2 linked regions of the Actinocorallia herbida genome follow. Each later gene encodes a partner of the first gene's protein in a complex. Links are inferred from orthologs where the notes say so. Each region holds a gene or a part of one and is shown on either strand. Other genes may lie near its edges.

Region 1 (15,424 bases):
TCAGCCGCGACCAGATGGACCGCGCGGGCGAGATCTGGCAGCTCGCGGGCAAGTGGCGCAAGGCCCTGGACGGCGCCGAGACCCACGTCGTCGCCAACTGCGACGACCCGCTGGTGACCTGGGGCGCCTCCACCGCCAAGAAGGTCACCTGGGTGGCCGTCGGCCAGCACTGGAAGGAGGACTCCTGGTGCTGCCCCGAGTGCGGCGGACCCCTCGACCGCGACGGCAGCCACTGGGCGTGCCGCCAGTGCCATTTCGCCCGTCCGAAGCCCGACTGGATCCTGCACGGTGACAGGGTGACCGCCCCCGGCGGCCACACCTACGCGCTGGACCTCCAGCTCCCCGGCCGCGCCAACCGCTCCAACGGCGCGATGGCCCTGGCCGTCGTCTCGCTGTTCGGCATCCCGGCCGAGCAGGCCCTGCCGCTGCTCGGCAAGGTCGCCTCGGTCGCCGGCCGCTACACCACGGTCTCCTACCAGGGCCGCGACATCCGGCTGCTGCTCGCCAAGAACCCGGCGGGCTGGCTGGAGGCGTTCGACGTCCTGGAGCCCGCGCCCGGCCCCGTCGTCCTGTCGATCAACGCCCAGGGCCCCGACGGCCGGGACACCTCGTGGCTGTGGGACGTCGACTACCGCGTGCTCAAGGGCCGCCCGGTCTGGGCGACGGGCGAGCGCAGGCTCGACCTCGCCACCCGCCTGGAGGCCGCCGAGGTCGACTTCCGCATGGTCGACGACATCGAGCAGGCCGTCCTGGCGGTGCCGCCGGGCAAGCTCGACGTGATCGCCAACTACACAGCGTTCCAGGACATCCGAACGAGGTACGGCCGTGCCCTCTGAGACCATCAAGATCGTCTGGATCTACCCCGACCTGCTCAGCACCTACGGCGACGGCGGCAACGTCATCGTCCTGGAGCGCCGGGCGCGGCTGCGCGGCATCATCCCGCGCACGGTGCGGGTCCATTCGGATGAGCCGGTCCCGGTCGACGGCGACATCTACCTGCTCGGCGGTGGCGAGGACCGGCCGCAGATCCTCGCGGCCCAGCGGCTGCGCGTCGACGGCGGCCTGCACAAGGCGGTGGAGTTCGGCGCCGCGGTGTTCGCGGTCTGCGCGGGCTACCAGCTGCTCGGCCACGAGTTCGGCGGCGAAGAGGGCCAGCCCGTGCCCGGCATGGGCCTGCTCGACATCCGCAGCGGCCGCGGCGACGTCCGCGCGGTCGGCGAGCTGGCGGGCGAGGTCGACCCGGCGCTCGGCGTCCCGATGATCACCGGTTTCGAGAACCACCAGGGCGTCACCCGGCTGGGCCCCGCCGCCAAGCCGCTGGCCAGGGTCGCCGTCGGCATCGGCAACGGCGACGGCTACGAAGGCGCCTACAACGGCAGGATCGTCGGCACCTACATGCACGGTCCGGCGCTGGTCCGCAACCCCGGCCTGGCCGACCTCCTGCTGAGCTGGGCCGTCAAGCGGCGGCTCGAGCCGATCGACGACAGCTGGGCCGGACGCCTGCGGGAAGAGCGGCTCCGGGCCGTCCTGCCCACCCCGTCCTGAGGCCGGGGTAAGGCGCCGGGCACGAAAACACCCCTTCCGGGCGTTGACCTTAATGACGTCCCCTGCGCGGGACGGCAAGGCGATCCGGGAGGGGTGCCATGGACGGTGGGCGGGAGCAGGACGGCGGCCGGGATCGGACACCGCGGGCCGACCTCGGCGACGACGACCAGCAGTACCAGACCGACCTCCTGCGCGAGTACGAGGAGGATCCGCCCCGAGACCGCGTCATCACCGACGAGGACCGGGGCGAGATCGGCATCACGGCGTGGCTGCGGCGGGAGAGCCGCGCGGGGGAGCGGGACGACGACGACAGGCCGGCCGAGGAGGCCGCCATCCACGTCGAGGCCCGCGAGCACCACGCCCCCAAGGACGAGGAGGAAGGCGCCGCTCAGTAGACGAGCGCCTGAACCCCATCCGTGGTGACCTCTTCCACGAAGGCCGGAGCACCCGCGATACGGATGCCTTCCAGCAGGTCGTCCTGGGTGAGGCCCCTGCGGGCCGCGCACTGGGTGCACAGGGTGACCCTGCCCCCGGCCCTGACGACCTCGAGCAGGTCCGTGACGGGGGTGGCGTGCTCGAGCGCGGGGAAGCGCTCGGATCCGCCGGGCACCGCGAACCAGGCGGCCTCGCCCGTCAGCCACAGCGAGACCGCCACGCCGCTGGCCACCGCGGCGGCGGCCACGGTCAGCGCCTGGTTGGCGCGTTCGGGGGAGTCGGCCCCCGCGGTCACTTTGATCACCAGAGAGCGAGTCATGGCCGCAGCCTACTTTCCCCAGTTCCGTTGGGCTAAAGCGGAGATCTTTAGGCAATCGGGACGTAAACAATCTTGACCGGGCCGCCGGGGATTTGCCCTATGCAGACGCACCGGGCACTCTGTGACTGGTCGCGTGGTATTCGAGAGCCGATAAGGAGTCCACCGATGACCGAGCAGAACGGCCCCCAGTGGCCGTCGCCAGAGGAGCCGGCATCGGCCGACCAGTCCGGCACCGGCACCCCCGACCAAGTCGATCCGCCCACCCGCCCCGCGGGTGAGCGCACCGTCGTGTTCGGCGCGCCCCAGCTGCGTCCGCAGCAGCCCGCCGCGCAGCCGCCCGCGCCCCCGGCGCCGCAGCAGCCCTACGGCCAGCCCGCCGCCCCGCCGCAGTACGGCCAGCCCGCCGAGCCTTATGGCCGGCCGGCCCAGCCGTCCGAGGCGTACGGGCAGCAGGCGTACGGGCAGCAGCCCGAGGGATATGGCCAGCAGCAGCCCGGCGCGTGGCAGCCGCCCGCCCCGCAGGTCCCGCAGCCGCCGCAGGCCCCGCCGTCGGCATGGGCCGCGCCCGGTGGCGCGCCCGCCTACCAGCCTCCGGCCGAGCCGCAGGGCTACCAGGCCCCGGCGGAGCCGCAGACCTACCAGCCTCCGGCGGAGCCGCAGAGCGCGTTCCCGCCTCCGCCGCCCGCCGAGCCCCGGTCGGCCTACCCGTCGGCGCCCGCCTACGGCAGCCCCGGCGCGTCCGGCGACCGGAACCCGGTGGCGGGGGAGGCGGCTCCGGCCGCCCAGCCCGCGCCGGCGCCCGAGCTCGAGGACCCGTGGGGCACCGCCCCCACCGTCCTGCCGCGCCGCGAGGACCTGCGCCCGCCGGTCGGCGAGGCGCCCGCCACGACGGTGATCCCGGGGCTGGGCACACCGGCGCCGGAGCCGGGTCCTGGGCCCTATCCGGGCGACATCCCGCTGGTCACCAACAAGCCGCAGCCGCCGGTCGAGGAGACCGTCCGCGAAGACCGGCCCTGGGGCGCCGCGAGCCAGGCGGGCCCCGCGTCCGCCGCGGGCGGCGAGACCATCCTGGACTTCGACGCGCGCGCCTACCAGCAGCAGCCCGCCCAGGCCGCCCCGCAGCCCCCGGCCCAGCCGGAGGCCGACCCGGACGCCACCCAGGCGTTCTCCTTCGGTGACCGCCCGCAGACCGCCCAGGGGCAGCAGCAGCCCTACGGCCAGCAGGGCCAGCCGTCCCAGCAGGGCCAGCCCGCCGCCCAGCAGGGCCAGTACGGCCAGCAGCCCTACGCAGGGCAGTACGGCCAGGGCGCCGAGCAGGGCTACGGCCAGCAGCAGGCGCAGCAGGGCGGCTACGGCCAGCCCTACGGCCAGCAGGGGCAGCAGGGCCAGCAGCAGGGCTACGGCGAGCAGTCCCAGCAGGGCTACGGCCAGCCCCAGCAGGGCCAGCCCGCCGCCCAGCAGGGCCAGTACGGCCAGCAGCAGTACGGGCAGCAGGCTTACGGCCAGCAGCCGCAGCAGTACGGCGAGCAGCCCTACGGCCAGCAGGGTCAGCAGCAGGGCCAGCCCGCCCAGCAGGGCCAGGCCTACCCGCAGCAGTACGGCGAGCAGAAGCCCGCCCACGCGGGTGAGGAGGCGCTCGTCGAGCGCTCGGACAACAAGATCTGGATCTGGCTCGGCCTGGTCGCGCTCGTCGCGGTCATTGTGATCGTCATCGCATTCGCGATGTGACGCCGGACGGATCCGGCGGCCCCCGCCGTGACGGATCAAGCGAAGACCCGTATGATCTCCGGTCATACGGGTCTCTTCGTTGCCGCGGGTTCACCCCGCCTTCCCGGGAACTTCCCCCCGGGACCGTCCCGTTCTTCACGGTGAAGCGTCCGCGGTTCGGCCCCGCGAAGGTTGCGCAGGGCAGCCCTTTCCCGGTAATGGCGTATTCGCTTTGACCTCGCCCTAGGCGTTGGGTACGCTCTATCTTCGTGCCCGCGGCATCGTGGGTTACGCGTGCGTGCGCTCCGGCGGGTACCTCAAAGGTCCCTGGGAGCGGCGCGGATCTCTTCCCCCTGGCACGACCGGGTCCCGTAGGGGCCGGACGGGTCACGGTCGTGGCGACACGCCCGACCTCGGGGGTCGGCGGATCAGGCAAACCAGCAGGTCAGAGGCCCCCCAAAGGGCGCTGATCAGGGTTATGCGCGGACGAGAAATTCCGGGTGTGACTCGCGCATACAAAACAGAGCGCGGAAAAGCCGCGTTCACCCGGTCGCGGAGGCCGGGCCCGGTACGACGAAGGAAGACGGAGAGCGGTGCCCACAATCCAGCAGCTGGTCCGAAAGGGCCGCCAGGACAAGGTGACCAAGACCAAGACGCCCGCGCTGAAGGGAAGCCCCCAGCGCCGCGGTGTCTGCACGCGCGTCTACACCACCACGCCGAAGAAGCCGAACTCGGCGCTGCGCAAGGTCGCCCGTGTCCGCCTGAGCAGTGGCATCGAGGTCACCGCCTACATCCCCGGTGTCGGACACAACCTGCAGGAGCACTCCATCGTGCTGGTGCGCGGCGGTCGTGTGAAGGACCTGCCGGGTGTTCGCTACAAGATCATCCGCGGTTCGCTCGACACCCAGGGTGTCCGCAACCGCAAGCAGGCGCGCAGCCGCTACGGCGCGAAGAAGGAGAAGAGCTAATGCCGCGTAAGGGCCCCGCGGGCAAGCGCGTACTGATCGCTGACCCGGTGTACAACTCGCCGCTGGTCACCAGCCTGATCAACAAGATCCTGCTGGACGGCAAGCGTTCCATCGCCGAGCGCATCGTGTACAACGCGCTCGAAGGCTGCCGCGAGAAGACCGGCAACGACCCGGTCGTCACCCTCAAGCGCGCGCTCGACAACGTGAAGCCGACCATCGAGGTCAAGTCCCGCCGCGTCGGCGGCGCGACCTACCAGGTCCCCGTCGAGGTCCGGCCGGCCCGCAGCACCACCCTGGCGCTGCGCTGGCTCGTGACCTACTCCCGCGGCCGCCGCGAGAAGACGATGACCGAGCGCCTCATGAACGAGCTGATGGACGCCAGCAACGGTCTGGGCGCGTCGGTCAAGAAGCGCGAGGACACCCACAAGATGGCCGAGTCCAACAAGGCCTTCGCCCACTACCGCTGGTAACAGCGGTCGGCTGAACCCACACGAGAGCAAGGACGCGAGCACAATGGCTGCTAAGACCGGTGTAGACCTCTCCAAGGTCCGCAACATCGGGATCATGGCGCACATCGACGCTGGCAAGACCACGACGACCGAGCGCATCCTCTACTACACGGGGATGAGCTACAAGATCGGCGAGGTCCACGACGGCGCTGCGACCACCGACTGGATGGAGCAGGAGCAGGAGCGGGGCATCACCATCACCTCCGCTGCCGTCACCTGCAAGTGGCCTGTCGAAGACGTTGAGCACACGATCAACATCATCGACACTCCGGGTCACGTCGACTTCACCGTCGAGGTGGAGCGCTCGCTGCGCGTGCTGGACGGTGCCGTCACCGTCTTCGACGGCGTGGCCGGCGTCGAGCCGCAGTCCGAGACCGTGTGGCGGCAGGCAGACCGCTACGGCGTTCCGCGCATCTGCTTCGTCAACAAGCTGGACCGGACCGGCGCCGACTTCCACCGCTGCGTCGACATGATCGTGACCCGCCTCAACGCGGTTCCGCTCGTCATGCAGCTGCCGATCGGCGCCGAGGCGGACTTCCTCGGTGTGATCGACCTGGTGCGCATGAAGGCGCTGGTCTGGAACGCCGAGGCCAAGCTGGGCGAGATGTACAACGAGGTGGAGATCCCCGAGGACCTCCTCGACGCCGCCGAAGAGGCGCGCGCCACCCTCATCGAGACGCTCTCCGAGAACGACGACGAGCTCATGGAGCAGTTCCTCGAGGGCGAGGAGCCCTCGGTGGAGCAGATCCGCGCCGGTGTTCGCCGCGCCACTCTGGGCGCCAAGCTCACCCCCGTGTTCTGTGGCACCGCCTTCAAGAACAAGGGTGTGCAGCCCCTTCTCGACGCCATCGTTCGCTACCTGCCGTCCCCGCTGGACGTCGAGGCGATCGAGGGCCACAAGATGGGCGACGAGGAGACCGTCATCGCGCGCAAGCCGAGCGAGGACGAGCCCTTCTCCGGTCTGGCGTTCAAGATCATGTCCGACCCGCACCTGGGCAAGCTGACCTTCGTGCGCGTCTACTCGGGCGTGCTCGAGGCCGGTTCTTCGGTTCTGAACTCCGTTCGGAACAAGAAGGAGCGGATCGGCAAGATCTACCGGATGCACGCGAACAAGCGCGAGGAGATCGACCGCGTGGGCGCGGGCGACATCGTCGCGGTCATGGGCCTCAAGCAGACCACCACCGGTGAGACGCTGGCCGATGACAAGCACCCGGTCGTCCTCGAGTCGATGAGCTTCCCGGCGCCGGTCATCCACGTCGCCATCGAGCCCAAGACCAAGGCCGACCAGCAGAAGCTGGGCACCGCGATCCAGCGGCTCGCCGAGGAGGACCCGTCCTTCACGGTGCGCACCGACGAGGAGACCGGCCAGACCGTCATCTCCGGTATGGGCGAGCTCCACCTGGAGATCCTCGTCGACCGGATGAAGCGCGAGTTCAAGGTCGACGCCAACGTCGGTCGCCCGCAGGTGGCCTACCGCGAGACGATCACCAAGACCGTCGAGAAGGTCGAGTACACCCACAAGAAGCAGACGGGTGGCTCCGGCCAGTTCGGTCGAGTGATCATCACCCTGTCGCCGCTCGGCGGAGGCAGCGATGGCTACGAGTTCGAGAACAAGGTCTCCGGTGGCCGCATCCCGCGGGAGTACATCCCGTCGGTGGACGCGGGCTGCCAGGAGGCCGCCGAGTTCGGTGTTCTCGCGGGCTACCCGATGGTGGGTGTGAAGGTCACCCTCCTCGACGGCGCCTACCACGAGGTCGACTCCTCGGAAATGGCGTTCAAGGTCGCCGGTTCGATGGCGTTCAAGGAGGCCGCGCGTCGCGCCGGCGCCACGCTGCTCGAGCCGATGATGGCGGTCGAGGTCACCACGCCCGAGGACAACATGGGCGATGTCATCGGCGACCTCAACAGCCGTCGCGGCCAGATCCAGGCCATGGACGAGTTCCACGGCGCCCGGATCGTCAAGGCGCTCGTGCCCCTGTCGGAGATGTTCGGCTACGTGGGTGACCTGCGCAGCAAGACCCAGGGCCGGGCTGTTTTCACCATGCAGTTCGACTCCTACGCCGAGGTTCCCGGGAACGTCGCGCAGGAGATCATCGCCAAGGCCAAGGGCGAGTAGCTCCAGGTCTCCGGCACCACAAAGCCATGCTCATCCCCGCACCAGCGGGGTTGGACCAGTACGTACGTCAGAATCACTGAGGAGAACCTCGTGGCGAAGGCCAAGTTCGAGCGGACGAAGCCGCACGTAAACATCGGCACCATCGGACACATCGACCACGGTAAGACCACCCTTACCGCGGCGATCACCAAGGTGCTGCACGACGCCTACCCGACCCTCAACGCGGCCTCCGCGTTCGAGGACATCGACAAGGCGCCGGAAGAGCGCGAGCGCGGTATCACCATCTCCATCGCGCACGTCGAGTACCAGACCGAGTCGCGGCACTACGCTCACGTCGACTGCCCCGGTCACGCGGACTACATCAAGAACATGATCACCGGTGCCGCCCAGATGGACGGCGCGATCCTGGTCGTGGCCGCCACCGACGGCCCGATGCCGCAGACCAAGGAGCACGTGCTCCTGGCCCGCCAGGTCGGCGTTCCCTACATCGTCGTCGCCCTGAACAAGTGCGACATGGTGGACGACGAGGAGATCCTGGAGCTCGTCGAGCTCGAGGTCCGCGAGCTCCTGTCGGAGTACGAGTTCCCGGGCGACGACGTCCCGGTCGTGCGCGTCTCCGCCTACCAGGCGCTCCAGGGCGACGAGAAGTGGGCCGGTTCCATCCTCGAGCTCATGAAGGCCGTGGACGAGAACATCCCGCAGCCCGAGCGTGAGACCGACAAGCCGTTCCTGATGCCGATCGAGGACGTCTTCTCGATCACCGGCCGTGGCACCGTCGTCACCGGCCGCATTGAGCGCGGTGTCGTCAACGTCAACGAGGTCGTCGACATCATCGGCATCAAGGAGAAGAGCACCTCGACCACCGTCACCGGTGTCGAGATGTTCCGCAAGCTCCTCGACCAGGGCCAGGCGGGCGACAACGTCGGTCTGCTCCTGCGCGGCATCAAGCGCGAGGACGTCGAGCGCGGCCAGTGTGTCATCAAGCCGGGCACCAACACCCCGCACACCGAGTTCACCGCGCAGGTCTACATCCTGGGCAAGGACGAGGGCGGCCGCCACACCCCGTTCTTCAACAACTACCGTCCGCAGTTCTACTTCCGGACGACCGACGTGACCGGCGTGGTGAACCTCCCCGAGGGCACCGAGATGGTCATGCCGGGCGACAACACCGACATGACGGTCCAGCTGATCCAGCCGGTCGCCATGGAGGAGGGCCTGAAGTTCGCCATCCGTGAGGGTGGCCGGACCGTCGGCGCGGGTCGCGTCGTCAAGATCCTCAAGTAAGACATCACCTATGTGACCGCGGGGGAGTGCCCCGCCTGTGCGGAAGGTACCCCCGCGGTCACATATCATTGCCTCTGGCCCTTTTTCGGTTAGGGGCACGCCGCGAGTGCGCGAGCACTCGCATTTGACACGTCAGCCCGCCTCTCGCGAGAGCGGGAGGTTATAGCGGAGAGAGTCCACAGCTCGCCGCTTGAGCAGTAAAGGACACCGAGGGCACCATGGCGGGACAGAAGATCCGCATTCGGCTCAAGGCCTACGACCACGAGGTCATCGACAGCTCGGCGAAGAAGATCGTGGAGACTGTCACGCGGACTGGCGCCAAGGTCGCCGGACCGGTGCCGCTGCCGACCGAGAAGAACGTGTACTGCGTCATCCGCTCGCCGCACAAGTACAAGGACAGCCGCGAGCACTTCGAGATGCGCACGCACAAGCGGCTGATCGACATCATCGACCCCACCCCGAAGACGGTTGACTCGCTCATGCGGCTCGACCTCCCCGCGGGCGTGGACATCGAGATCAAGCTCTAAGGAACACGATGAGCGTCAACAGGAAGGGCGTCCTGGGCGAAAAGCTCGGCATGACCCAGGTTTATGACGATGAGGGCCGGATCGTTCCGGTGACCGTCGTCCTCGCCGGGCCCAATGTCGTGACCCAGGTCCGCTCCACCGAGAACGACGGCTACAACGCCGTGCAGCTCGGTTTCGGGCAGATCGACCCGCGCAAGGTGAACAAGCCGGCCGCCGGCCACTTCGAGAAGGCCGGCGTCACGCCGCGCCGCTACCTCGTCGAGGTCCGCACGGACGACGCCGCCGAGTACACCCTCGGTCAGGAAGTCACCGCCGAGACCTTCGAGGCCGGCCAGAAGATCGACGTGACCGGCACCAGCAAGGGCAAGGGCTTCGCCGGTGTCATGAAGCGCCACGGCTTCGCCGGTCTGGGCGCGGGCCACGGCGTGCAGCGCAAGCACCGCTCGCCGGGCTCCATCGGTGGCTGCGCGACCCCCGGTCGCGTGTTCAAGGGTCTGCGCATGGCCGGCCGCATGGGCTCGGTCCGCAAGACCATCCAGAACCTCACCGTGCACTCCGTGGACGCCGAGAAGAACCTCATCCTCATCAAGGGTGCTGTTCCCGGCCCCAACGGCGGCGTGGTGCTGGTCCGCAACGCCGTGAAGAAGATGGAGACCCAGTCGTGACGAAGGTCAACGTCGAGCTGGCCCCCGAGATCTTCGAGGCCAAGGTCAGCGTTCCCCTGATCCACCAGGTCGTGGTGGCGCAGCTCGCCGCGGCGCGGCAGGGCACGCACAAGACCAAGACCCGCGGTGAGGTCAGCGGCGGTGGCAAGAAGCCGTACCGCCAGAAGGGCACCGGCCGCGCCCGTCAGGGCTCGACCCGTGCGCCGCAGTTCGCCGGTGGTGGCATCGTCCACGGTCCGCAGCCGCGCGACTACACCCAGAAGACGCCGAAGAAGATGAAGGCCGCCGCTCTGCGTGGCGCCCTGAGCGACCGGGCCCGCGCGGGTCAGGTGCACGTCGTCGACGGCCTGGTCGAGGGGGACGCCCCCAAGACGAAGCTCGCCGTGAAGGCGCTGCGCGAGGTGACCTCGGCCGTGCGCGTCCTGGTGGTCCTGGACCGCGAGGACGAGCTGACCTGGAAGTCCCTGCGCAACGAGCCTTCCGTGCACGTCATCGTCGCCGACCAGCTGAACACCTACGACGTCATGGTCAATGACGACATCGTGTTCACCGAGAAGGGCTACGAGGCTTTCGTCGCCCACGCCAAGGGGAGCGACAAGTGAGCAACATCTACGACCCCCGGGACATCCTTCTCGCGCCGGTCGTGTCCGAGAAGTCCTACGGTCTGCTCGACGAGGGCAAGTACACCTTCGTCGTCGCGCCGGGCGCCAACAAGGTCCAGATCCGCCAGGCGGTGGAAGAGGTCTTCGGCGTCAAGGTCACGGGCGTCAACACGATCAACCGGCAGGGCAAGCGCAAGCGCACCCGCCACGGCTACGGCAAGCGCAAGGACACCAAGCGCGCGATCGTCAGCCTGGCGGAGGGCGAGCGGATCGACATTTTCGGCCCCCAGGCCTAAGGGCCGGGGTTCCGAACTGGATGGGATGAACGAAAAAGATGGGCATCCGTAAGTACAAGCCGACGACTCCGGGTCGTCGTGGCTCCAGCGTGGCCGACTTCGTCGAGATCACGCGGTCCGAGCCGGAGAAGTCGCTGCTGCGACCGCTCCCCAAGAAGGGCGGCCGTAACAACCACGGCCGCATCACCACCCGCCACCAGGGTGGCGGGCACAAGCGCGCCTACCGTGTGATCGACTTCCGTCGCCACGACAAGGACGGGATCCCGGCCAAGGTCGCGCACATCGAGTACGACCCCAACCGGACCGCGCGCATCGCTCTGCTGCACTACGCGGACGGTGAGAAGCGGTACATCCTCGCCCCGCAGGGCCTGCGTCAGGGTGACGCGGTGGAGAACGGCGCCGGCGCCGACATCAAGCCCGGCAACTGCCTTCCGCTGCGCAACATCCCCGCGGGTACCGTGGTGCACGCCATCGAGCTGCGTCCGGGCGGCGGTGCCAAGCTGGCCCGTTCCGCGGGCTCCGGCGCCCAGCTCCTGGCCAAGGAGGGCATGTACGCGACCCTGCGTATGCCGTCCGGCGAAATGCGCAAGGTCGACGTCCGCTGCCGCGCGACGGTGGGTGAGGTCGGCAACGCCGAGCAGTCCAACATCAACTGGGGCAAGGCCGGCCGTATGCGGTGGAAGGGCAAGCGCCCGACCGTCCGCGGTGTCGCCATGAACCCGATCGACCACCCGCACGGTGGTGGTGAGGGTAAGACCTCTGGTGGACGCCACCCGGTCAGCCCGTGGGGCCAGAAGGAAGGCCGGACCCGTAAGCCCGGCAAGCCCAGCGACAAGCTGATCGTCCGTCGTCGCAGCAACAAGAAGCGGTAGGAGTCGTCATGCCACGTAGCCTGAAGAAGGGCCCCTTCGTGGACGACCACCTTATGAAGAAGGTGGACTCGCAAAACGAGAAGGGGACCCACACCGTCATCAAGACGTGGTCGCGGCGCTCCATGATCGTGCCGGAGATGATCGGTCACACGATCGCCGTGCACGACGGCCGCAAGCACGTCCCGGTGTTCGTCAGTGAGTCGATGGTCGGACACAAGCTGGGCGAGTTCGCGCTCACCCGCACGTTCCGCAGCCACGTCAAGGAAGACCGCCGCAGCCGTCGAGGCTGAAGCGCAGCAATCACACGAGAGGAACAGTCATGGAAGCCAGGGCCCAGGCGCGGTTCATCCGCGTCACGCCCAGGAAGGCCCGCCGTGTGGTGGACCTCATCCGTGGCCTGCCGGCCGCGGAGGCTCAGGCTGTGCTGCGCTTCGCCCCTCAGGCAGCCAGCGAGCCGGTCGGCAAGGTGCTGAACAGCGCCATCGCCAACGCCACCCACAACTTCAACCTGGGGCAGGACACGCTCGTCGTCTCCCGCACCTGGGTTGACGAGGGTCCGACCCTGAAGCGGTTCCGGCCGCGTGCGCAGGGTCGCGCTTACCGCATCAACAAGCGCACCAGCCACATCACCGTGGTCGTCGAGTCCGTCGATGAGGGCGCGCCGGTCAAGAAGACAAGGAGGGCCCGGTAGTGGGGCAGAAGATCAACCCGCACGGGTTCCGACTCGGTATCACGACCGACTTCAAGAGCCGTTGGTACGCCGACAAGCTCTACAAGGACTACATCAAGGAAGACGTCGCGATCCGGCGCATGCTCACCAAGGGCATGGACCGGGCCGGCATCTCCAAGGTGGAGATCGAGCGCACCCGTGACCGCGTCCGCGTGGACATCCACACCGCCCGGCCGGGCATCGTCATCGGCCGCCGCGGCGCGGAGGCCGACCGCATCCGGGGCGACCTGGAGAAGCTGACCGGCAAGCAGGTCCAGCTGAACATCCTCGAGGTCAAGAACCCCGAGATGGACGCGCAGCTCGTCGCGCAGGGCGTGGCCGAGCAGCTGTCCAGCCGTGTCGCGTTCCGTCGCGCCATGCGCAAGGCGATCCAGTCGTCGATGAAGTCCGGCGCCAAGGGCATCAAGGTCCAGTGCTCCGGTCGTCTCGGCGGCGCGGAGATGTCCCGGTCGGAGTTCTACCGCGAGGGCCAGGTGCCGCTGCACACCCTGCGCGCGGACATCGACTACGGCTTCTACGAGGCCCGGACCACCTTCGGCCGCATCGGCGTGAAGGTCTGGATCTACAAGGGTGACGCCGCCGCCACTCGCGCCGAGCGCGAGCAGCGGGCGGCCGCCCAGCGCGCCGGTGCCGGCGCCGGTGGCGGCGGCGACCGTCGTGGCGGGGACCGCCGCGGTGGCCGCAGCGACCGCCCGGCCCGTGGCGGCGCCCGTCGCGGTGGTGGCGAGCGCGCCCCGCGTCAGAACGAGAACACCGCGCCGGCCGCCCCCGAGGCTGCTCCGGCGCCTGAGGGGAGCTGAGTTCCATGCTGATCCCTCGCAGGGTCAAGCACCGTAAGCAGCACCACCCGAAGCGCCGTGGTATGGCCAAGGGCGGTACGAAGGTGACGTTCGGCGAGTACGGCATCCAGGCTGTCGAGGGTCACTACGTGACCAACCGGCAGATCGAGTCCGCTCGTATCGCCATGACGCGCCACATCAAGCGTGGCGGCAAGGTCTGGATCAACATCTTCCCGGACCGCCCGCTGACCAAGAAGCCGGCCGAGACCCGCATGGGTTCCGGTAAGGGTTCCCCCGAGTGGTGGATCGCGAACGTCAAGCCCGGTCGGGTGATGTTCGAGCTGTCCTACCCGAATGAAGAGATCGCTCGTGAGGCGCTCACCCGCGCCATCCACAAGCTGCCGATGAAGTGCCGGATCGTGAAGAGGGAGGTGGGCGAGTAATGGCGAACACGGCCGAAGACCTGCGCACCCAGCCCGAGGACGAGCTGGTGACCAAGCTGAAGGAATTCAAGGAGGAGCTTTTCAACCTCCGGTTCCAGGCGGCGACCGGTCAGCTGGAAAGCCACGGGCGGCTGCGGACGGTCAAGCGAGAGATCGCCCGCATCTACACCGTGATGCGGGAGCGCGAGCTCGGCATCGTCACCGTTGCCGAGGAGGGCGAGAAGTGAGCGAGACCACCGAGACCGCCGCGAGGGCGAACCGCAAGGTCCGTGAGGGCCTTGTGGTGAGCGACAAGATGGACAAGACCGTCGTCGTCGCCGTCGAGGACCGCGTCAAGCACCGTCTGTACGGCAAGATCATCCGCCGTACGACCAAGTACAAGGCTCACGATGAGGCCAACGCCTGTGGCGTCGGCGACCGGGTCCGCCTGATGGAGACCCGTCCGCTGTCGGCGTCCAAGCGCTGGCGCGTCATCGAGATCCTGGAGAAGGCCAAGTAACTGGACCTGCGGGGGGCCGAGCTGCCCCGGCCGCCGGGCGTGTCCCGTGCCGCGGCAGCTCCCCGCACTCCCCCTCCCGGGCCGATTCCGGAAGGGCAGATCCACCAGGCTCCGGCGCAGACCGGAGAACCGGTGAGAACCAACAGGAGTTAGAAGTGATCCAGCAGGAGTCGCGACTGAAGGTCGCCGACAACACTGGTGCGAAGGAGATCCTTTGCATCCGTGTGCTCGGTGGCTCCGGTCGGCGCTATGCGGGCATCGGTGACATCATCGTCGCCACGGTGAAGGACGCCATTCCCGCGGCCGGCGTGAAGAAGGGCGACGTGGTCAAGGCCGTCGTCGTTCGCACGCGCAAGGAAGTCCGTCGTCCCGACGGTTCCTACATTCGTTTCGACGAGAACGCGGCTGTCCTCATCAAGGATGGCGGGGACCCCCGGGGCACCCGTATCTTCGGCCCGGTCGGCCGCGAGCTGCGCGAGAAGAAGTTCATGCGCATCGTCTCGCTCGCGCCGGAGGTGCTGTAATGAAGATCCGCAAGGGCGACGAGGTCGTCATCATCGCCGGTAAGTCCAAGGGCGCCACCGGCAAGGTCATCGCCGTCGACACCACGCGCGAGCGCGTGACCGTCGAGGGTGCGAACCTCATCAAGAAGAACACCAAGGTCGACGCCCAGGGCAAGGGCGGCGGGATCGTCACCGTCGAGGCGCCGCTGCACGTCAGCAATGTCGCGCTGGTCGAGGATGGCAAGCCGACTCGCGTGGGCTACACGGTCAACGACGACGGCAAGAAGGTCCGGATCTCCCGTCGTACCGGCAAGGAGATCTGAACATGACCGAGACTTCCGTCGAGATCCCCCAGCCGCGGCTCAAGCTGCGCTACCGGGAAGAGATCAAGTCGCAGCTGCAGGAGCAGTTCGATTTCGCCAACGTCATGCAGATCCCCGGTCTGACCAAGATCGTGGTGAACATGGGTGTCGGTGAGGCCGCCCGCGACGCCAAGCTGATCGAAGGCGCCGTCAAGGACCTGACCGCGATCACCGGTCAGAAGCCCGCCGTCGCCAAGGCGAAGAAGTCCATCGCGCAGTTCAAGCTGCGCGAGGGCATGCCGATCGGTGCGCACGTCACGCTG
Region 2 (15,448 bases), 1.8 Mb from region 1 along the record:
ACCCGCCCGCCCTCCCGGTCCACCCCCCGGTAGACGACCCCGGTGGCCCCCCTCCCCACCGCGTCCCCGAGCTCATACCGCCCCGCCAGCACGCGCACCGCACCGTCCACCCCGAGCCTCCCCCTAAGCCACCGAACCGCCTTCTCCGACGCGCAACCCACGTCGGCCGTTCGCGACCGTACAACGCCGATTCACACCGACGCACCCGTTCCACCCCCGCCGCCCACCATCTCCGTCCATATCCCTCCTCGGCGTCGCTCATCGTCGCATCCGTTGACCCCAGGCCTATGCGGGAAGAGACCGACCAGCACACACGGGCGACCGGCCGTGCGGGCCGTCCCCTCACGGCAGAACTCGAAGCGATGGCAGGCGCCGGCCGCCCGAGGGACGGGCCACGGCCGGCCGCCAGGGCCGCCGCGGCGGCCCGATCCCTTCCGGAGCACGGCACGGAGCAGGAGTTCGCCGCGAACCGGGCGCTGCCCGGCGACACATGGCGGACCGTCTTCGGCGGTCGCCTGGACGCGGACCTGGCCGCGATCACCATGAGGATCGGCACGCCCCGCGCCTTCGCCGACTACGACGACCACGGGCACCATCGACGCCTACGGCCCGCCCGGAGGACTCACCGACCTCGACGAGGCCGGCCGGACGGCATGGCGCACCTTCCTCTCCGACACCGTCGGCGCGGCCATCAGGGGCCCGGACGAGCACACGGCGCCGCACGACGGCCCTCGGTCCCAGTTCCACGACCTCGCCGGGACCCCGACGGAGTCCGACGCGGTCGAGGCCACCGTGCACGGACCGCCTTCCGAGCCTGGTCGAGATCTCGCCGATCAGCGACCCGCAACACCGGGCACACACGCCGACGCCGACCACGACCTGCAGGACAAGCAGTGCGAATGGAGCGTCACCCGCGACGACGGGAAGATCACCCGTGCCACGTCCCCCCTGCGAAAGCCCCGACTGGGACGCCCACGCGCACACCGATCCCGGGAAAGAAGAAAGGCCCGGTCTGAGAAAGGGTCTCCGACCTGGGCCTTTGCTGCTCGGAGCGGATGACGGGAATCGAACCCGCGTAGCTAGTTTGGAAGACTAGGGCTCTACCATTGAGCTACATCCGCGTGTGGCGCCCTTGGGGGCGTACCGGGACAGCGTACAGGGTTTTGGTGGGTGGGTGGTAAGTGGGGGAGGGAGCGGAGGGGGCGGGGGTGTGGTGGGGGGGTCGTGGGGAGGGGTGGGGGTGTTTTTGCTGGTTGGGGGTGGGGTGGGCTACTCATGCGTTCGTCTTGAGGGGTGGACTCGGGGGTTGACTGGAGGGTCGGGGGTCTGTGGATTGTCCGGTGGTGATGAAAAAGGGGTGGGAGTCCTTGGCATGGGTGCGTGCAGTTTTGTCGGTGGGGCGTGTGACCATGTGACTACTTCTGGACCTCCTGATCCACCCCCTCGGAGGAACCAATGCAGGCTGTGTTGCTGGCGTGCGGTGCGCATGTCATTTATCTGATCGGATTCTCGATCTTCAAGGCGACCGGTGGCGAGCTGCCGCCGTTGACGGCGCGCCGGCCGTTTCAGGCGGCGGGGAGGCTGGTGACGAGCCTGCCGTGGCTGGTCGGGCTGGTCACGGTGCTGAGCGGGACGGTCGTGGCGGCGTTCGCGGTGGACACGGCACCGGTCGCGGTGCTGCTGCCGACTTACATGTGCGGGCTCGTGCTGGTGCTCATCGTGGGCGTCTCGGGGTTCGGCGAACGGGTGAGCGGCAGGGAAGGGCGTGTGCTGGCGCTGCTGCTCGGGACGCTGGCTCTGCTGGCGCTGCCCGCGAGCCAGGGGTACGGGGCGATCGCCTCGCGCGGGGCGTCGGCGCCACCGAGCCCCGCCGCCTGGTCGTTCACGCTCGCGGTGCTGGTGTCGATCCTGCTGCCGCTGTGGCTGTTCTGCATGCGCGACCGGAAGGTCGAGGGACGGCACACGCGGCGGACCACCGGCGTCGCCTACGGGATCGGCGCGGGGGTGCTCCTGGGCACCGCGGAGGTCATGGGCATCGGGGTGATCCCCTACATCCCGGACGATCTGACGGGCCTGCTCGCGACCCCGTACCCGTACCTGTTCGTCCTGGCGGGGGCGCTCGGCCTCGGCCTGCTGCACATCGGCCTCCAGGAAAGGAGGCTCATCATCGTCGTCGCGGTGATGAACGTCGTCGGCAAGCTCCACCTCGTGGCCTCGGCGACGCTGCTGTACGGGGAGCCATGGCCGGACGATCCGGTGTGGCTCGGCCTGCTGGCCGGGGGGATGCTCCTCGCGCTGTACGCGGTGCTGCTGCTGCCCCGGCACGAGGGGCGGCGCGCCGCGGCCCCGCCGGTGCAGGCGGGACCGCGTGGCGCGGGCGTCACCGCTCCTGGGCGGAGCTCCGTCGCATCCGGAAGATCGCGATGAGCTTCTCCTCCGGGTGGTCGGCCAGGGCGGTGATGAGCGGCTGGAGCATCCGGGCCGCGAGCGGTCCGAAGGCCGCGAGGATCAGGACGTAGCCCGCGGCGAGCGGGCCCAGGTCCGGATGCGCGCCGGCGGCGACGGCGAGGCCCGCGATGACGATGTTGAACTCGCCTCGCGGGACGAGCGCGATGCCGGCGCGGGCTCGTCCGGCCCGGCCGATCCCGGCCCGCTTGGCCGCGTAGTTGCCGGTGAGCAGCTTGGTGACGATGCTGACGAACGCCAGCAGGACGGCGATCCCGGCCACCGGCAGGATCGTCGCCGGGTCGGTGTTCAGGCCGAAGAAGACGAAGAACACCGCGGCGAACAGGTCGCGCAGCGGGGCGAGCAGCGCCTGCGCCTCGTGCGCGAGCTCGCCCGACAGCGCGATCCCGACGAGGAACGCGCCGACCGCCGCCGACACCTGGAGCTGCTGGGCGATGCCCGCGACCAGCAGCGTCAGGCCGAACACCTTCAGCAGCAGCACCTCGGAGTTCGGGCTCTTGACGAACGCCTCGATGTAGTTGCCGAACTTCAGCGACACCACGAGCACGACGCTGACGGTGCCGAGCGCGATCGCGACGGTCCCCGCGCCCGTGGCGAAGGAGACGCCCGCGAGGATCGCGGTGAGGATCGGGAGGTACAGCGCCATCGTGAGGTCTTCGAAGACCAGCAGCGACAGCACCACGGGGGTCTCGCGGTTACCGATCCAGCCGAGGTCCGACAGCACCTTGGCGGTGATGCCCGACGACGTCGCGTAGGTGACGCCCGCCATGGCGACGGCGGCGACCCAGCCCCAGCCGAGCAGCAGCGCGACGATCGCGCCGGGCGCGGCGTTGAGCACCAGGTCGACGATGCCGCCCCGGGCGTTGCCCTTGAGGCTGGTGAGCAGTTCGTCGGCGTTGTACTCCAGGCCCAGGGTGAGCAGCAGGAGGATGACGCCGATCTCCGACGCCGTGTGGATGAACTCCTCGCTGGTGGCCAGGGGCACGAAGCCGCCGTGTCCGAAGCACAGGCCCGCGAGGAGGTAGAGGGGGATGGGGGAGATTCCCGCGCGGAGCGCGAACGAGCCGAGTATCCCGAGCCCGAGGATCACCGCCCCGAGTTCGAGGAAGAGTATTGCGATTTCGTGCACGCCGCTCCTATCCGCCGGCCAGGATGTGCCCGGCGGCCTCGGTGCTCTCCGGACTGCCGACGACGACCACGACGTCCTGGGCGGCGAAGACGAAGTCCGGGGCGGGCGAGGCGTTCACCTGGCCCGACCGGACGATGGCCACAATGGACGCTCCGGTCTGGGTCCGTACCTGGGCGTCGCCCATCGGACGGCCGGCCCACTGCGCGGAGACGGGGACCTGAAGGCTGACGAGCCCCTCGACCTCGCGGTGCAGGGCGTTGAGCCGCGCCACGATCCGGGGCGCGCCGAGCAGCTCGACGAGCGCGTCGGCCTCCTCGTCGTTGAGTTTCACCGTCTCGCAGACGCGGTCGGGATCCTGGGGGTCGTAGACGACGAGATCACGCCGCCCCGTCCGATAGGACACGACCCCGATCCGGCGGCCGGCCCGGGTGGTGAACTCATGACGCAGCCCGATGCCGGGCAACGCCGTCTGTTCCACGTCCACTTGGCCCCTCCTCGCGGGTCCTTACTAGGTTGATCGAGAGCTTGAAGAGCTCACCCTGGCGCAAGATCGGCCGGGGGACAAAGCGGCCCCCGGTCGAACCGGCACCGGTCCCGCGAGGGTTCCGGAGTGTCCGGAACCACCCAACCGGGTGTGCACTGCCGTCGTTTCACATCCGTGTAACGGCACGGTTAAGCCCTGCGCACGATCGGATCGCACCCCCTGCGGGGTGAGTTGACATCGGCGGGGAGCCGGATGTGCGCGACAGGTAATCGGGGTTTGACGTACCGGCAACAGCGGGCTTTTGCAGGCTACCTACCGTCCTGACCTGTACCGGATTACCGGGATACCCCCATCCGAGCAGCAGGGAGGCAGGGCATGTCCGCTCTGACCGCACAGAAGCCCGAGGCGGCGCCGGCCGCCGGCGGGCGTTGGATCGAGCACTGGGCGCCCGACGACGAGGTCTTCTGGAACACCACGGGCAAGGCCGTCGCGCGCCGCAATCTCGTCTGGTCGATCGTGACCGAGCACCTGGGCTTCTGCGTCTGGCTGCTCTGGAGCATCGCGGTGATCAACCTCGGCAAGGTCGGGGTGACCCTTGACGTCGGGCAGCAGCTCTGGCTGACGACGGTGCCGAACCTCGTCGGCGCTTTCATGCGCGTCCCGTACACCTTCGGCCCCGCGCGCTTCGGCGGCCGGAACTTCACGATCATCAGCGCGACGCTGCTGCTGATCCCGTGCGCGCTGTTCGTCTACGCGATCGGCAACCCCGACCTCCCGTTCTGGGCGCTGCTGCTCATCGCGGCGACGACGGGCCTGGGCGGCGGCAACTTCGCGTCGTCCATGTCCAACATCACCCACTACTACCCGAGCCACAAGCAGGGCCTCCCGCTCGGCCTGAACGCCGCGGGCGGCAACATCGGCACCAGCGTCACCCAGCTGACGATGCCGCCGCTGATCGTCGCGTTCGGCCTCGTCGCGGTCGGCTGGGTGTGGATGCCGCTGGTCCTGGTGGCCGCGGCCGGCGCGTACTTCTTCATGAACAACCTGCGGACGGCGACGAGCGCCTACACGATCCGCGAGATGGGCCGGATCTCCCGCGAGCGGCACACGATGATCATGTCGATCCTCTACATCGGCACCTTCGGGTCGTTCATCGGGTACTCGTTCTCCTTCGGCGTGCTGATCAAGAACCAGTTCCCCGAGGTCCAGGCGGCCCACTTCATCTGGCTGGGCGCGCTCGTCGGTTCGGTGGCCCGGCCGATCGGCGGCCTGCTCGCCGACCGGATCGGCGGCGCCCGGGTGACGTTCTGGAACTTCCTGGTCATGGCGGCCGGCATCGCGGCGGTCTGGTTCGCGGTGAACGCCGGGAGTTGGGGCCTGTTCCTCGCGGCCTTCCTGCTGGTCTTCGCCACGACCGGCATCGGCAACGGCTCGACCTACAAGATGATCCCGGCGATCTTCCGCAGGAAGGCGCTGGAGGGGATCGACGAGGCCGACGGCACCGCGGTCGAGTCGGCGGTCGCCACCGCCCGCCGCAAGGCCGCCGCCGCGATCGGGATCTCCTCGGCGGTGGGCGCCCTGGGCGGCGTCCTCATCCAGCAGACCTTCCGGATCTCGCTGACCGAAGCCAAGTCGGTGGTCCCGGCGCTGCTGGTCCTCGCGGCCTTCTACTGCGTCTGCGTGGTCCTCACCTGGGCCGCCTACCTGCGCAAGACCGGCCCGGACCGGCGCAGCCTCGCCGACGCGGGCGTCTGAGAAAGCCGCCGGCGAGCCCGCGGGCACGGGCGAGCGCAAGCGGCCGCGCGCCGGTACGGAGAAAGGCCCCGGACACCTGGTCCGGGGCCTTTCGTCGCGGTCGGGCTGGACGGATTTGAACCGACGACCCCTGCCACCCAAAGGCAGTGCGCTTCCAAGCTGCGCTACAGCCCGCCTGCCGTCAGATTTCAGACAGCAGCCGCCAGTCTAGCCCTCTTGGCGGCCAACATGAGGGCCAATAATCTCCGCGTGCCCGCCTTCGTGTGAAGGCAGGGGCTGACGGACGGGGGACCATGTCACGTCCGGTGGGCTCCACCCTCTAGACTTGACGGCGCATAGGCATGTGTTGCCGCCCGAATCTATCGAGTGAGACCGGCGGCCGCTCGCGCCGCGCGGGGCACGTCGATGAGTACGGGCCTCCGGCGCGCCGAGCCGTGTGTATCCGCCGGATCAAGGAGACCTGCCCCAGTGAAGACCGCTGTCGAGGAGCTGACCCCGACCCGGGTGAAGCTCACCATCGAAGTTCCGTTCGAAGAGCTCAAGCCGAGCCTCGACAAGGCTTACAAGGAGCTCGCCAAGCAGGTGCGGCTCAAGGGCTTCCGCCCGGGCAAGGCGCCCGCCGCCCTCATCGACCAGTACGTCGGCCGCGGCACGGTCCTCCAGGAGGCCGTGAACGACGCCCTGCCCGGTCTGTACGGCGCGGCGATCGAGGAGAAGGAGCTCTTCGTCCTCAGCCAGCCCGAGGTCGAGGTGACCCGCCTGGACGACGGCAAGGAGCTGGAGTTCACCGCCGAGGTCGACATCCGCCCGAACTTCGAGGTCCCCGAGTACGACGGCCTGCCCGTCACCGTCGAGGAGGCCGTGGTCACCGATGAGGAGATCGCGCAGACCGTCGAGAACCTCCGCGACCGCTTCGGGACGCTGACCGTCGTCGAGCGCGCCGCCGCCGAGAAGGACAACGTCACCATCGACCTGTCCGCCGCGATCGACGGCGAGGACGTCGAGGACGCCGCGACCAAGGGCTTCACCTACGAGGTCGGCGCCGAAGGCGCCATCGACGGCCTCAACGAGGCCGTCACGGGCCTGTCCGCGGGCGAGACCGCGACCTTCAAGTCCACCCTCGTCGCGGGCTCCCGGGCCGGCGAGGAGGCGGACGTGACCGTCACCGTCCAGACGGTGAAGGTCAAGGAGCTGCCCGAGGCCGACGACGAGTTCGCGCAGCTCGCCTCGGAGTTCGACACCTTCGAGGAGCTCAAGGACGACGTCCGCAAGCGCCTCGAGCGGCAGAAGAAGCTGAACCAGATCTCCGAGGCGCGCGACAACGCGCTGGAGGCCCTGCTGGAGAAGGTCGAGATCCCGGTCCCCGAGTCCGTGGTCAACACCGAGCTCCAGCGCCGCAACGAGCAGCTCGACCAGCAGCTCGGCTTCTCCGGCATGACCCGCGAGGCCTACCTCGAAGAAGAGGGCAAGACCGCCGAGGAGTTCGAGGCCGAGCTCGCCGAGGCCGCGGCCAAGGCGGTCCGGGGCGGCTTCATCCTCGACCAGCTCGCGGTGAACGAGGAGCTGGGCGTCGAGAACGAGGAGCTCAGCGAGTACGTGGTGAGCCAGGCCATGCAGATGGGCCTCCCGCCGCAGCAGCTCGCGCAGTTCCTGACCGAGAACAACCAGATCCCGGCGCTGGTCGCGGAGGTGCTGCGCTCCAAGGCGCTGAACCTCGTGGTCGAGCACGTCAAGATCAGCGACTCGGCCGGCAACGAGCTCGACATCGAGAGCCTGCGCCGCGAGATCAACGGAGAGACGGACGAGGCGACGGAGGAGGCCGAGGAGGCCCCCGCCGAGGCCGCCGCCGAGGTCGCCGAGGACGCGGCGCCCACCGCCGAGGACAAGGACTCCACCAAGGAGTAAAAGGTCGGAATCATCACCGCACGCCCCGTGTTCCGGTAATGGAGCACGGGGCGTTCGTATTAGGGGCCGGGGGCCCTCGCCGCTAAACCCAGGCCGGGTAAAAGAGGCGAGGATACGCCGCCAGCGAAAAGACCGCCCGTATGGCGTGACCCCCCTGCGGGGCGCGTTAGTGTCCAAGCATCCGAATGTTCAGGGACTGAACGCTAGACACCTACGGAGGAACAGGGTGAGCAAGCCTCCGACTTTCCACGAGCCGGTCGTCGCCCGCGAAGGCGGGATGCCCGCGATCATGGCGCAGGAGGCACTGCACCAGCAGCTGCTGCGCAAGCGGATCGTGGTGCTGGGCCAGCAGGTGGACGACGACATCGCGAACCGCCTCTGCGCTGAGCTGCTGCTGCTGTCGGCCGAGGACGGAAAGCGCGACATCACGTTCTACATCAACTCTCCGGGTGGCTCGGTGACCGCCGGCATGGCGATCTACGACATCATGGAGTACGTGCCCAACGACATCGTGACGGTCGGCATGGGCCTCGCGGCGTCCATGGGTCAGTTCCTGCTGTGCGCGGGCACCCCGGGCAAGCGCTACGCCCTGCCGCACGCGCGCATCATGATGCACCAGCCTTCGGGCGGCATCGGCGGCACCGCCTCGGACATCAAGATCCAGGCGGAGCAGATGCTCTACGTCAAGAGCACGCTCGCCGAGCGCATCGCCTTCCACACCGGTCAGAGCGTCCAGCAGATCACTGCGGACTCCGACCGCGACCGCTGGTTCACCGCCGAGGAAGCCCGCGCCTACGGCCTGGTGGACGGTGTGATCACCAGCGCCAACGAGGTCCCCTCCGAGGGCCCGGTCTCTTGATGATGGAGAGGTATCGTCAGATGGACATTCGCGCAGGCGGCGTGCAGCCGGTCGACAGCCGGTACATCATCCCGTCCTTCGTCGAGCGCACCGCGTACGGCGTCAAGGAGATGAACCCGTACAACAAGCTGTTCGAGGAGCGCATCATCTTCCTCGGCGTGCAGATCGACGACGCCTCCGCCAACGACGTCATGGCGCAGCTGCTGACCCTGGAGTCCATCGACCCGGACCGGGACATCAGCATCTACATCAACTCGCCCGGCGGCTCCTTCACGGCGATGACGGCCATCTACGACACGATGCAGTTCGTCAAGCCGGACATCCAGACCGTCTGCATCGGTCAGGCGGCCTCCGCGGCCGCGGTGCTGCTGTCGGCGGGCACCCCGGGCAAGCGGGCGGCCCTGCCGCACTCGCGGATCCTGATCCACCAGCCGGCCACCGAGGGCACCTACGGCCAGGGCTCGGACATCGAGATCCAGGCGCGCGAGATCATGCGGATCCGCGAGCAGCTGGAGACGATCCTCGCCCGGCACAGCGGCAAGACCGTCGAGGACGTCCGCGGCGACATCGAGCGCGACAAGATCCTCACCGCGGATGAGGCCAAGGCCTACGGTCTGATCGACGACGTCTTCGTCAGCAAGAAGCGCCGAGTGGAGGTAGTGTCTTCGTAAGACGGCGCTAAGTTCGGGAACCCCCCGGCTTCGTGGTCACCGCCCCGGAGCCGGGGAGGTGGCCCGGCGCCCCGGAGACGGTACCGTCGAAGCAGCCTCTCCCGATGGCCGCGGCACACAAGGCGCGCGGCTCACCGGGTCCCCAGGCGGCCCCATGAAAAGGAGACAACCGGGTGGCACGCATCGGTGACGGTGGCGACCTGCTGAAGTGTTCCTTCTGCGGCAAATCCCAGAAGCAGGTCAAGAAGCTCATCGCGGGCCCGGGTGTGTACATCTGCGACGAGTGCATCGATCTCTGCAACGAGATCATCGAGGAAGAGCTCTCGGAGAGCTCGGACCTCAAGTGGGACTCCCTGCCCAAGCCGCGCGAGATCTACGAGTTCCTCGACGGCTACGTGATCGGGCAGGAGAAGGCCAAGAAGGCGCTGAGCGTCGCGGTCTACAACCACTACAAGCGGATCCAGTCCGGTGACTCCCGTGATGACGCCGTGGAGCTCGCCAAGTCGAACATCCTGCTGCTCGGCCCGACCGGATCCGGCAAGACGCTACTCGCGCAGACCCTCGCCAAGCTGCTCAACGTGCCGTTCGCGATCGCGGACGCCACGGCCCTGACCGAGGCCGGCTATGTCGGCGAGGACGTCGAGAACATCCTGCTCAAGCTGATTCAGGCCGCGGATTACGACGTCAAGAAGGCCGAGACCGGCATCATCTACATCGACGAGGTCGACAAGATCGCTCGCAAGAGCGAGAACCCGTCGATCACGCGCGACGTGTCAGGTGAGGGCGTGCAGCAGGCCCTGCTCAAGATCCTTGAGGGCACCACCGCCTCGGTGCCGCCGCAGGGCGGGCGCAAGCACCCGCATCAGGAGTTCATCCAGATCGACACCACCAACGTGCTGTTCATCTGCGGCGGCGCGTTCTCCGGTCTCGAGAAGATCATCGAGGGCCGGGTGGGCAAGCAGGGCATGGGCTTCGGCGCGGTCATCCGCTCGAAGGTCGACTTCGCCAAGAACAGCGACGTGTTCAGCGAGGTCATGCCCGAGGACCTGTTGAAGTTCGGCATGATCCCCGAGTTCGTCGGGCGGCTGCCGATCATCACCAGCGCGCACAACCTCGACCGCGACGCGCTGATCAACATCCTGACCGAGCCGAAGAACGCGCTGATCAAGCAGTACCGGCGCCTGTTCGAGCTGGACGGGGTGGAGCTGGAGTTCACCGACGACGCCCTCGAGGCCGTCGCGGACCAGGCGATCCTGCGCGGCACCGGGGCCCGGGGCCTGCGCGCGATCCTGGAAGAGGTCCTGCTCTCGGTGATGTACGAGGTGCCGTCCCGGCAGGACGTCGCCCAGGTCATCATCAACCGCGAGTCGGTCCTGGAGCACGTCAACCCGACGTTGGTCCCGCGTGAGCGCGCCAAGCGCGAGCCGCGCGAGAAGAGCGCCTGAGGCCTGCGGGTCCGTTCGTCCGAAGCCCGGTCCCGGGGGGACCGGGCTTCGTCGTGCCCGGGGCGAAATGGGAGATCGGGGCGGGAGCCGTTCGCTACAGTTGCCCGCTATGTCAATGGATCAGCCGGGCGGGCACACGTTCCAGGTCGACCTGCGCGGCCTGGTCGACCTGCTGTCCCACCACCTGTACTCGAGTCCGCGGGTGTACGTCCGCGAACTGCTGCAGAACGCCGTCGACGCGGTCACCGCGCGAAGGCGCGCCGAGCCGGACGCGCCGACCGGGATCACCCTGACCGCCGACGGCACGGGCCTGCGCGTCGACGACCCGGGCATCGGCCTGACCGAGGCCGACGTGCACCGGTTCCTGGCGACGATCGGCCGCTCGGCCAAGCGCGACGAGATCGAGGGCGCCCGCCGGGAGTTCCTCGGCCAGTTCGGCATCGGCCTGCTCGCCTGCTTCACCGTGGCCGAGGAGATCCGGGTCGTGACGCGGTCGGCGGCCGATCCGGCGGCGTCCGCCGTGGAGTGGCGGGCGGCTTCCGACGGCACCTACGAGGTGCGCCCCGCCCACCGGGACGAACCCGGCACCACGGTCTTCCTCACCCCGCGCAGGGGCGCCGAGGACTGGTTCGCGCCCGCCCGGGTGGCCGAGCTGGCGCGCGACTACGGCTCGCTGCTGCCTTTCCCCGTGACGCTCGTGGGCGGCGGCCGCACCGTCGCGGTGTCCGGTGGCGGCGGGGTCTGGGACCGCGCGTTCGCCTCGCCCGCGGAACGCCGCGCCGCCCTGCTGGAGTACGGCACACCGACGCTGGGCTTCGCGCCCCTCGACGTCATCGAACTCGACGTCGCGCTGGCGGGCGTGCGCGGCGCGGCCTACGTGCTGCCCGGCCCCGCGGGTCCGGCGGACACCGGACGGCATCGGGTCTACCTCAAGGGCATGCTGCTCGGCGACGCGGTGACGGGCCTCCTGCCGGACTGGGCGTTCTTCGTCAGGTGCGTCATCGACACCGACACGCTGCGGCCGACCGCGTCCCGTGAGGGGCTGTACGAGGACGAGACGCTCGCCGCGGTACGGGACGCGCTGGGCGCCCGGCTGCGGGACTGGCTGACGGGCCTGGCGGCCCAGGAGCCGGACCGGCTCGCCCGGTTCCTCGCCGTGCACAGCCTCGGCGTCAAGGCGCTGGCCCGGCACGACGCCGACCTGCTCACCATCATGCTGCCGTTCCTGCGCTTCGAGACCACCGACGGGCCGGTGGCGCTCACCGAGTTCGTCAGGGGCCGCGACGTGGTGCATGTCGCCCCGACCGTCGAAGAGTTCCGGCAGGTCGCCGCGATCGCGTCGGCGCAGGGGCTCGGGGTGGTGAACGGCGGCTACACCTACGACGACGAGCTCGTGGCGCTGCTGCCCCGGGTGCTGCCCGGCACCGTCGTGCGGGAGCTGGGCGCCGAGGCCGTCACCGCGGCCCTCGACCCGGTGGACGCCGCCGACGAGCTGGCCCTCGCGCCGTTCCTCACCGCAGCCCGCGCCGCGCTCGATCCGCTGGACTGCGACGTGGTGCTGCGCTCCTTCGCGCCCGCGGCGGTGTCCGCGCTGCACCTGGACTCGCGCGAGGCCCGGCAGGAGCGGGCTCGCGCCGACGTCGAGGCCGAGTCCGACGACCTGTGGGCGGAGATCCTGGGATCGCTGAAGGCCACCGCGCCCCGGACCCGGCTCGTGCTCAACCACCGCAGCCCCGCCGTCCGGCGGCTCGCCGCGATCGCCGAGCCCGGCCTGCTCACCGCGGCGGTCGAGGCGCTGTACGGGCAGGCGCTGCTGATGACGGGCCGGCCGCTGCGGCCGGCCGACACCGCACTGGTCAACCGGGCGTTCGACGCCCTGCTGGGCTGGGCCGCGCGCACCGCGGGCCCCGAGGGAGGACGGGCATGACCGTCGAGGAGATCGCACGCGCGCTGGAGGGGACCGGCGCGCTGCGCGGCCGCCAGCGCCTGGAGCGGCTGGAGCGGCTCGCCGAGCACGCGCGGGCCTGCCCGTCGCGAGCGCTGGAGGCCGACGTCCTCATCGCGCTCGCCCAGGCCCACGAGTACTCCGCCGAGCGGGCCAGGCTCCCGGTCGTCATCGGCCGCCTGCTCCAGCTTCTGGACGCGCACGGGGCCGAACTCCCCGGGCTGGACCGGAACGTCTACTGGAACCTCAAGTGGATGACGTCGGCGCTGATCAACAACCCGGCGGTGCCCGTCCCGACGGTCCTGCGGTGGATGGACGAGCTGGAGCGCAGGTACCGGGAGCGCGGCATCAGCCTCCGCCCGGCGCACGGCCTGCGCGGGCACCTCGCCCAGATGGGCGGGGACGAGGAGGCGGCGGCCCGGCACTTCGAGGCCTCGGTCGCGGCGGTTCGCGACGAGTACGCCGACTGCCACGCCTGCGAGAACAACGCGCTGGGGGACTGGCGGGCCTGGCTCGGCGACGACACCGGGGCGCTGCGGTACTGGGCCCCGCTCCTGGACGGCGAGCTGACGTGCGCCTCGGAGCCGCACGCGACGCTCGGGCAGGCCCTGCTGCCCCTGGTGCGCGGGGGCAGGGCCGAGGAGGCCCGCTCGGCGCACCTCAGGGGCTATCCGATGGTCCGCAGGGCCGAGAACCTGCGCGGCCCGGTCGGCTGCCACATCGAGTTCTGCGCGCTCACCGGCAATGAAGGGCGCGGGCTGGAGATCCTCGCAGAGCACGCCGAGTGGCTGACCTTCAGGGGCGAGGACGCCAGGCCGCGACTGGAGTTCCTGACGGGCGCGCTGGTGCTGCTGCGTCGCCTTGCCGTGCTGGGCCTCGCCGACCTGCCGCTGGCCGACGGGACGGTCGGTTCCGTCCTCGCCGAAGCAGAGCCCGAGACCCACGGGCTCGCGGGCCGTTTCGACGCGCGGTTCGGCGGTGACCGCTGGGCGCGCGGCCTCGCGGCGCGGCTCGCCGCGGCACCGCTGCTGGAGAGCCTGCCCCTGGGCACCCGCACGCGCCTGCCCGCGCCCGTCCCCGACCCCGCGCCGGTCCCGGCCGTCGGCGCCGACCTCGACGCGCTCGTGGCCGAGGCCCGCCGGATGTCCGACCTGCGCCACCCCCGCACCGACGCCGCCTGGGAGCGGGTCGCCGCGCTGCCCCACGGCCCGGAGATCGCGCTCGAAGTGCGGATGCAGCGGGCCAAGTCCGCCGGAACGGTGGCCGCCGTCGCGGACCTGCTTCCCGACCTGGAAGACCGGCCCGCGCTGCGCGCCGAGGCGCTCGCCGTCCTGTCCGTCGCGCTCGTCCGCGGCGGCGACCTGGCGGGCGGGACCGAGGCGGCCGGGGAGGCCGCGGCCACCGCCGAAGCGCTGTGGAGCGACGGGGTCCTCACCCCCGAGCAGTACCTCGCGGCGCGGCGCGCGGTGCCGTTCGCCGTCCTCAACGCCATCGACCTCGCCGACCCGGCGACGGGCGCGCACGCCCTGCACGTGCTCGTGCGGGAGACCGCGCTCGCCGAGGATCTCGGCGTCCCCTCCCGGGTCGCCCAGTACCTGGAGATGTCCGGCCGCGTCCACGCCGGGCTCGGCGACGTCGCCGAGGCGCTGCCGTACGTGGAGGCGGCCCGGGAGGGCTACCTCAAGGCGGGTCAGCCCTGGTTCCTCGCCGGCCCGGCCCACCTCCTCGCGCAGGTCGCGCTCGAGGAGGACGACGCGGCGCGCGCGGAGGCTCGCGTCGCCGAGGCGCTCCGGCTCGGCAGGGCGGCGCTCGGCCCGGAGGATCTGGCCCGGACGGCGTCGCTGCTGGTGGAGTGCCTGCTGAGGCAGGAGGGCCGGGAGACCGACGCGATCGCGGCCGCGCTCGACGCCGCCCACCTGTGGGAGGGCGTGCACGAGCCCGACCACGTGCACAACATCTGCCACGCGGCCCGCGCCTACCTGCGGCTGGACCGGCCCGGGGAGGCCGTCGGCCTGTTCGAGCAGGTCGCCGACCGCTTCGAGGTCTCCTACGAGGAGATGTCGCTGGCGCTGACCCGTCGGCAGTACGGCGAGGTCCTGCGCCGGACCGGGGACCACCGGCGCGCGGCCGAGCAGTACCTCGCCGCCGCCGCGGTGGCCGCCGCCATGGAGGGCCAGGCCGAGCTGGAGGGCGACCTCGCCTGGTACGCCGCCGAGGAGCTGGACAACGCCGGGCTGCGGCCGGAGTCGCTGGCCGCCTACCGGCGGGCCGCCGCGCTGTGGCGGGACCTGGGCGCCTTCGACGCGCGGGTGCGCTGCCTGCGCGCCGCGGCCTGGGCGGAACTCGCCCTCGACGAGGGGCCCGAGCCGGGCGCCCCCGAGGCCGCCGGCCCCGCGGCGATGAGCGCGGTCCTGGCCGAGGTCGAGGCGCGGGCCGCGGCGGAACCGTCACCCGAGCTGGACGAGCTGCTCGCGGACACCCGCGGGCAGCTCGCCGCGATGCTCACGATCCCGGAAGGGGAAGCCGGGTAGTCAGCGTGGTGCCGGTGGTCGGGCGGGACGCGATCGTGAACGTCCCGCCCAGCTCGGTCGCCCGCTCCCGCATGGAGGTGAGGCCGAGCCCGGAGTTCGGCTGCCGGGGCAGGCCCCGGCCGTCGTCGCTGATCACCAGTTCCAGGTGGGTCGTGGTGCGGGTGAGCCGGATCTCGGCGCTGGTGGCGTGCGCGTGCCTGCGCACGTTCGTCAGGGCCTCCTGGACGATCCGGTAGACGGTCACCTCGAGGACGGGCG

Evidence for each region.
Region 2: the proteins of rpsG (region 1) and tig are in contact, whole or in part, in a crystal structure (PDB 3GTY), measured with the Thermotoga maritima proteins. The link is inferred for Actinocorallia herbida from one-to-one orthologs. Residues at the interface, in WP_004081843.1 of Thermotoga maritima: Lys34, Lys52, Lys55, Glu59, Arg62, Gln63, Glu66, Asn67, Lys69, Val71, Arg95, Ala109, Lys110, Lys111, Gly112, Arg113, Pro114, Glu117, Glu121, Ile124, Ala125, Tyr127, Asn128, Asn129, Thr130, Gly131, Lys135, Asp139, Arg142, Met143; in WP_004081061.1 of Thermotoga maritima: Glu122, Val124, Val129, Leu130, Tyr133, Glu188, Gly259, Ile262, Tyr263, Glu266, Ser270, Glu273, Gln274, Glu277, Arg308, Gln311, Ile312, Ser315, Tyr316, Glu325, Arg329, Arg336, Leu363, Phe366, Trp367, Arg373, Leu377, Arg381, Leu384, Glu387.

What each region holds. Positions count from the first base shown.
Region 1 is NZ_RJKE01000001.1:9,568,796-9,584,219, forward strand. The notes cover bases 3,852-6,708. They hold rpsG (30S ribosomal protein S7), read left to right. Parts: upstream 3,852-4,973; coding sequence 4,974-5,444; downstream 5,445-6,708. Other genes in these bases: EDD29_RS43610 (hypothetical protein), read left to right, coding at 3,852-4,027; rpsL (30S ribosomal protein S12), read left to right, coding at 4,600-4,974; fusA (elongation factor G), read left to right, coding at 5,488-6,708. In the rest of the region: EDD29_RS43590 (MurT ligase domain-containing protein), read left to right, coding at 1-836; EDD29_RS43595 (type 1 glutamine amidotransferase), read left to right, coding at 826-1,545; EDD29_RS43600 (hypothetical protein), read left to right, coding at 1,644-1,940; EDD29_RS43605 (DsrE family protein), read right to left, coding at 1,934-2,299; more of EDD29_RS43610, read left to right, coding at 2,465-3,851; more of fusA, read left to right, coding at 6,709-7,599; tuf (elongation factor Tu), read left to right, coding at 7,690-8,883; rpsJ (30S ribosomal protein S10), read left to right, coding at 9,102-9,410; rplC (50S ribosomal protein L3), read left to right, coding at 9,419-10,075; rplD (50S ribosomal protein L4), read left to right, coding at 10,072-10,677; rplW (50S ribosomal protein L23), read left to right, coding at 10,674-10,973; rplB (50S ribosomal protein L2), read left to right, coding at 11,012-11,845; rpsS (30S ribosomal protein S19), read left to right, coding at 11,854-12,135; rplV (50S ribosomal protein L22), read left to right, coding at 12,165-12,536; rpsC (30S ribosomal protein S3), read left to right, coding at 12,536-13,375; rplP (50S ribosomal protein L16), read left to right, coding at 13,381-13,797; and 5 more genes.
Region 2 is NZ_RJKE01000001.1:7,742,605-7,758,052, reverse strand. What follows is about bases 5,640-8,520. They hold tig (trigger factor), read left to right. Parts: upstream 5,640-6,302; coding sequence 6,303-7,739; downstream 7,740-8,520. Other genes in these bases: EDD29_RS35265 (ClpP family protease), read left to right, coding at 8,017-8,520; EDD29_RS35280 (MFS transporter), read left to right, coding at 5,640-5,834. Also shown: EDD29_RS35305 (bifunctional serine/threonine-protein kinase/ABC transporter substrate-binding protein), read right to left, coding at 1-110; EDD29_RS35295 (hypothetical protein), read left to right, coding at 1,456-2,427; EDD29_RS35290 (cation:proton antiporter), read right to left, coding at 2,381-3,595; EDD29_RS35285 (cation:proton antiporter regulatory subunit), read right to left, coding at 3,603-4,079; more of EDD29_RS35280, read left to right, coding at 4,455-5,639; more of EDD29_RS35265, read left to right, coding at 8,521-8,598; EDD29_RS35260 (ATP-dependent Clp protease proteolytic subunit), read left to right, coding at 8,601-9,269; ATP-dependent Clp protease ATP-binding subunit ClpX, read left to right, coding at 9,443-10,714; EDD29_RS35250 (HSP90 family protein), read left to right, coding at 10,824-12,641; EDD29_RS35245 (hypothetical protein), read left to right, coding at 12,638-15,190; EDD29_RS47365 (sensor histidine kinase), read right to left, coding at 15,162-15,448. UniProt on the Bacillus subtilis protein: Involved in protein export. Acts as a chaperone by maintaining the newly synthesized protein in an open conformation. Functions as a peptidyl-prolyl cis-trans isomerase.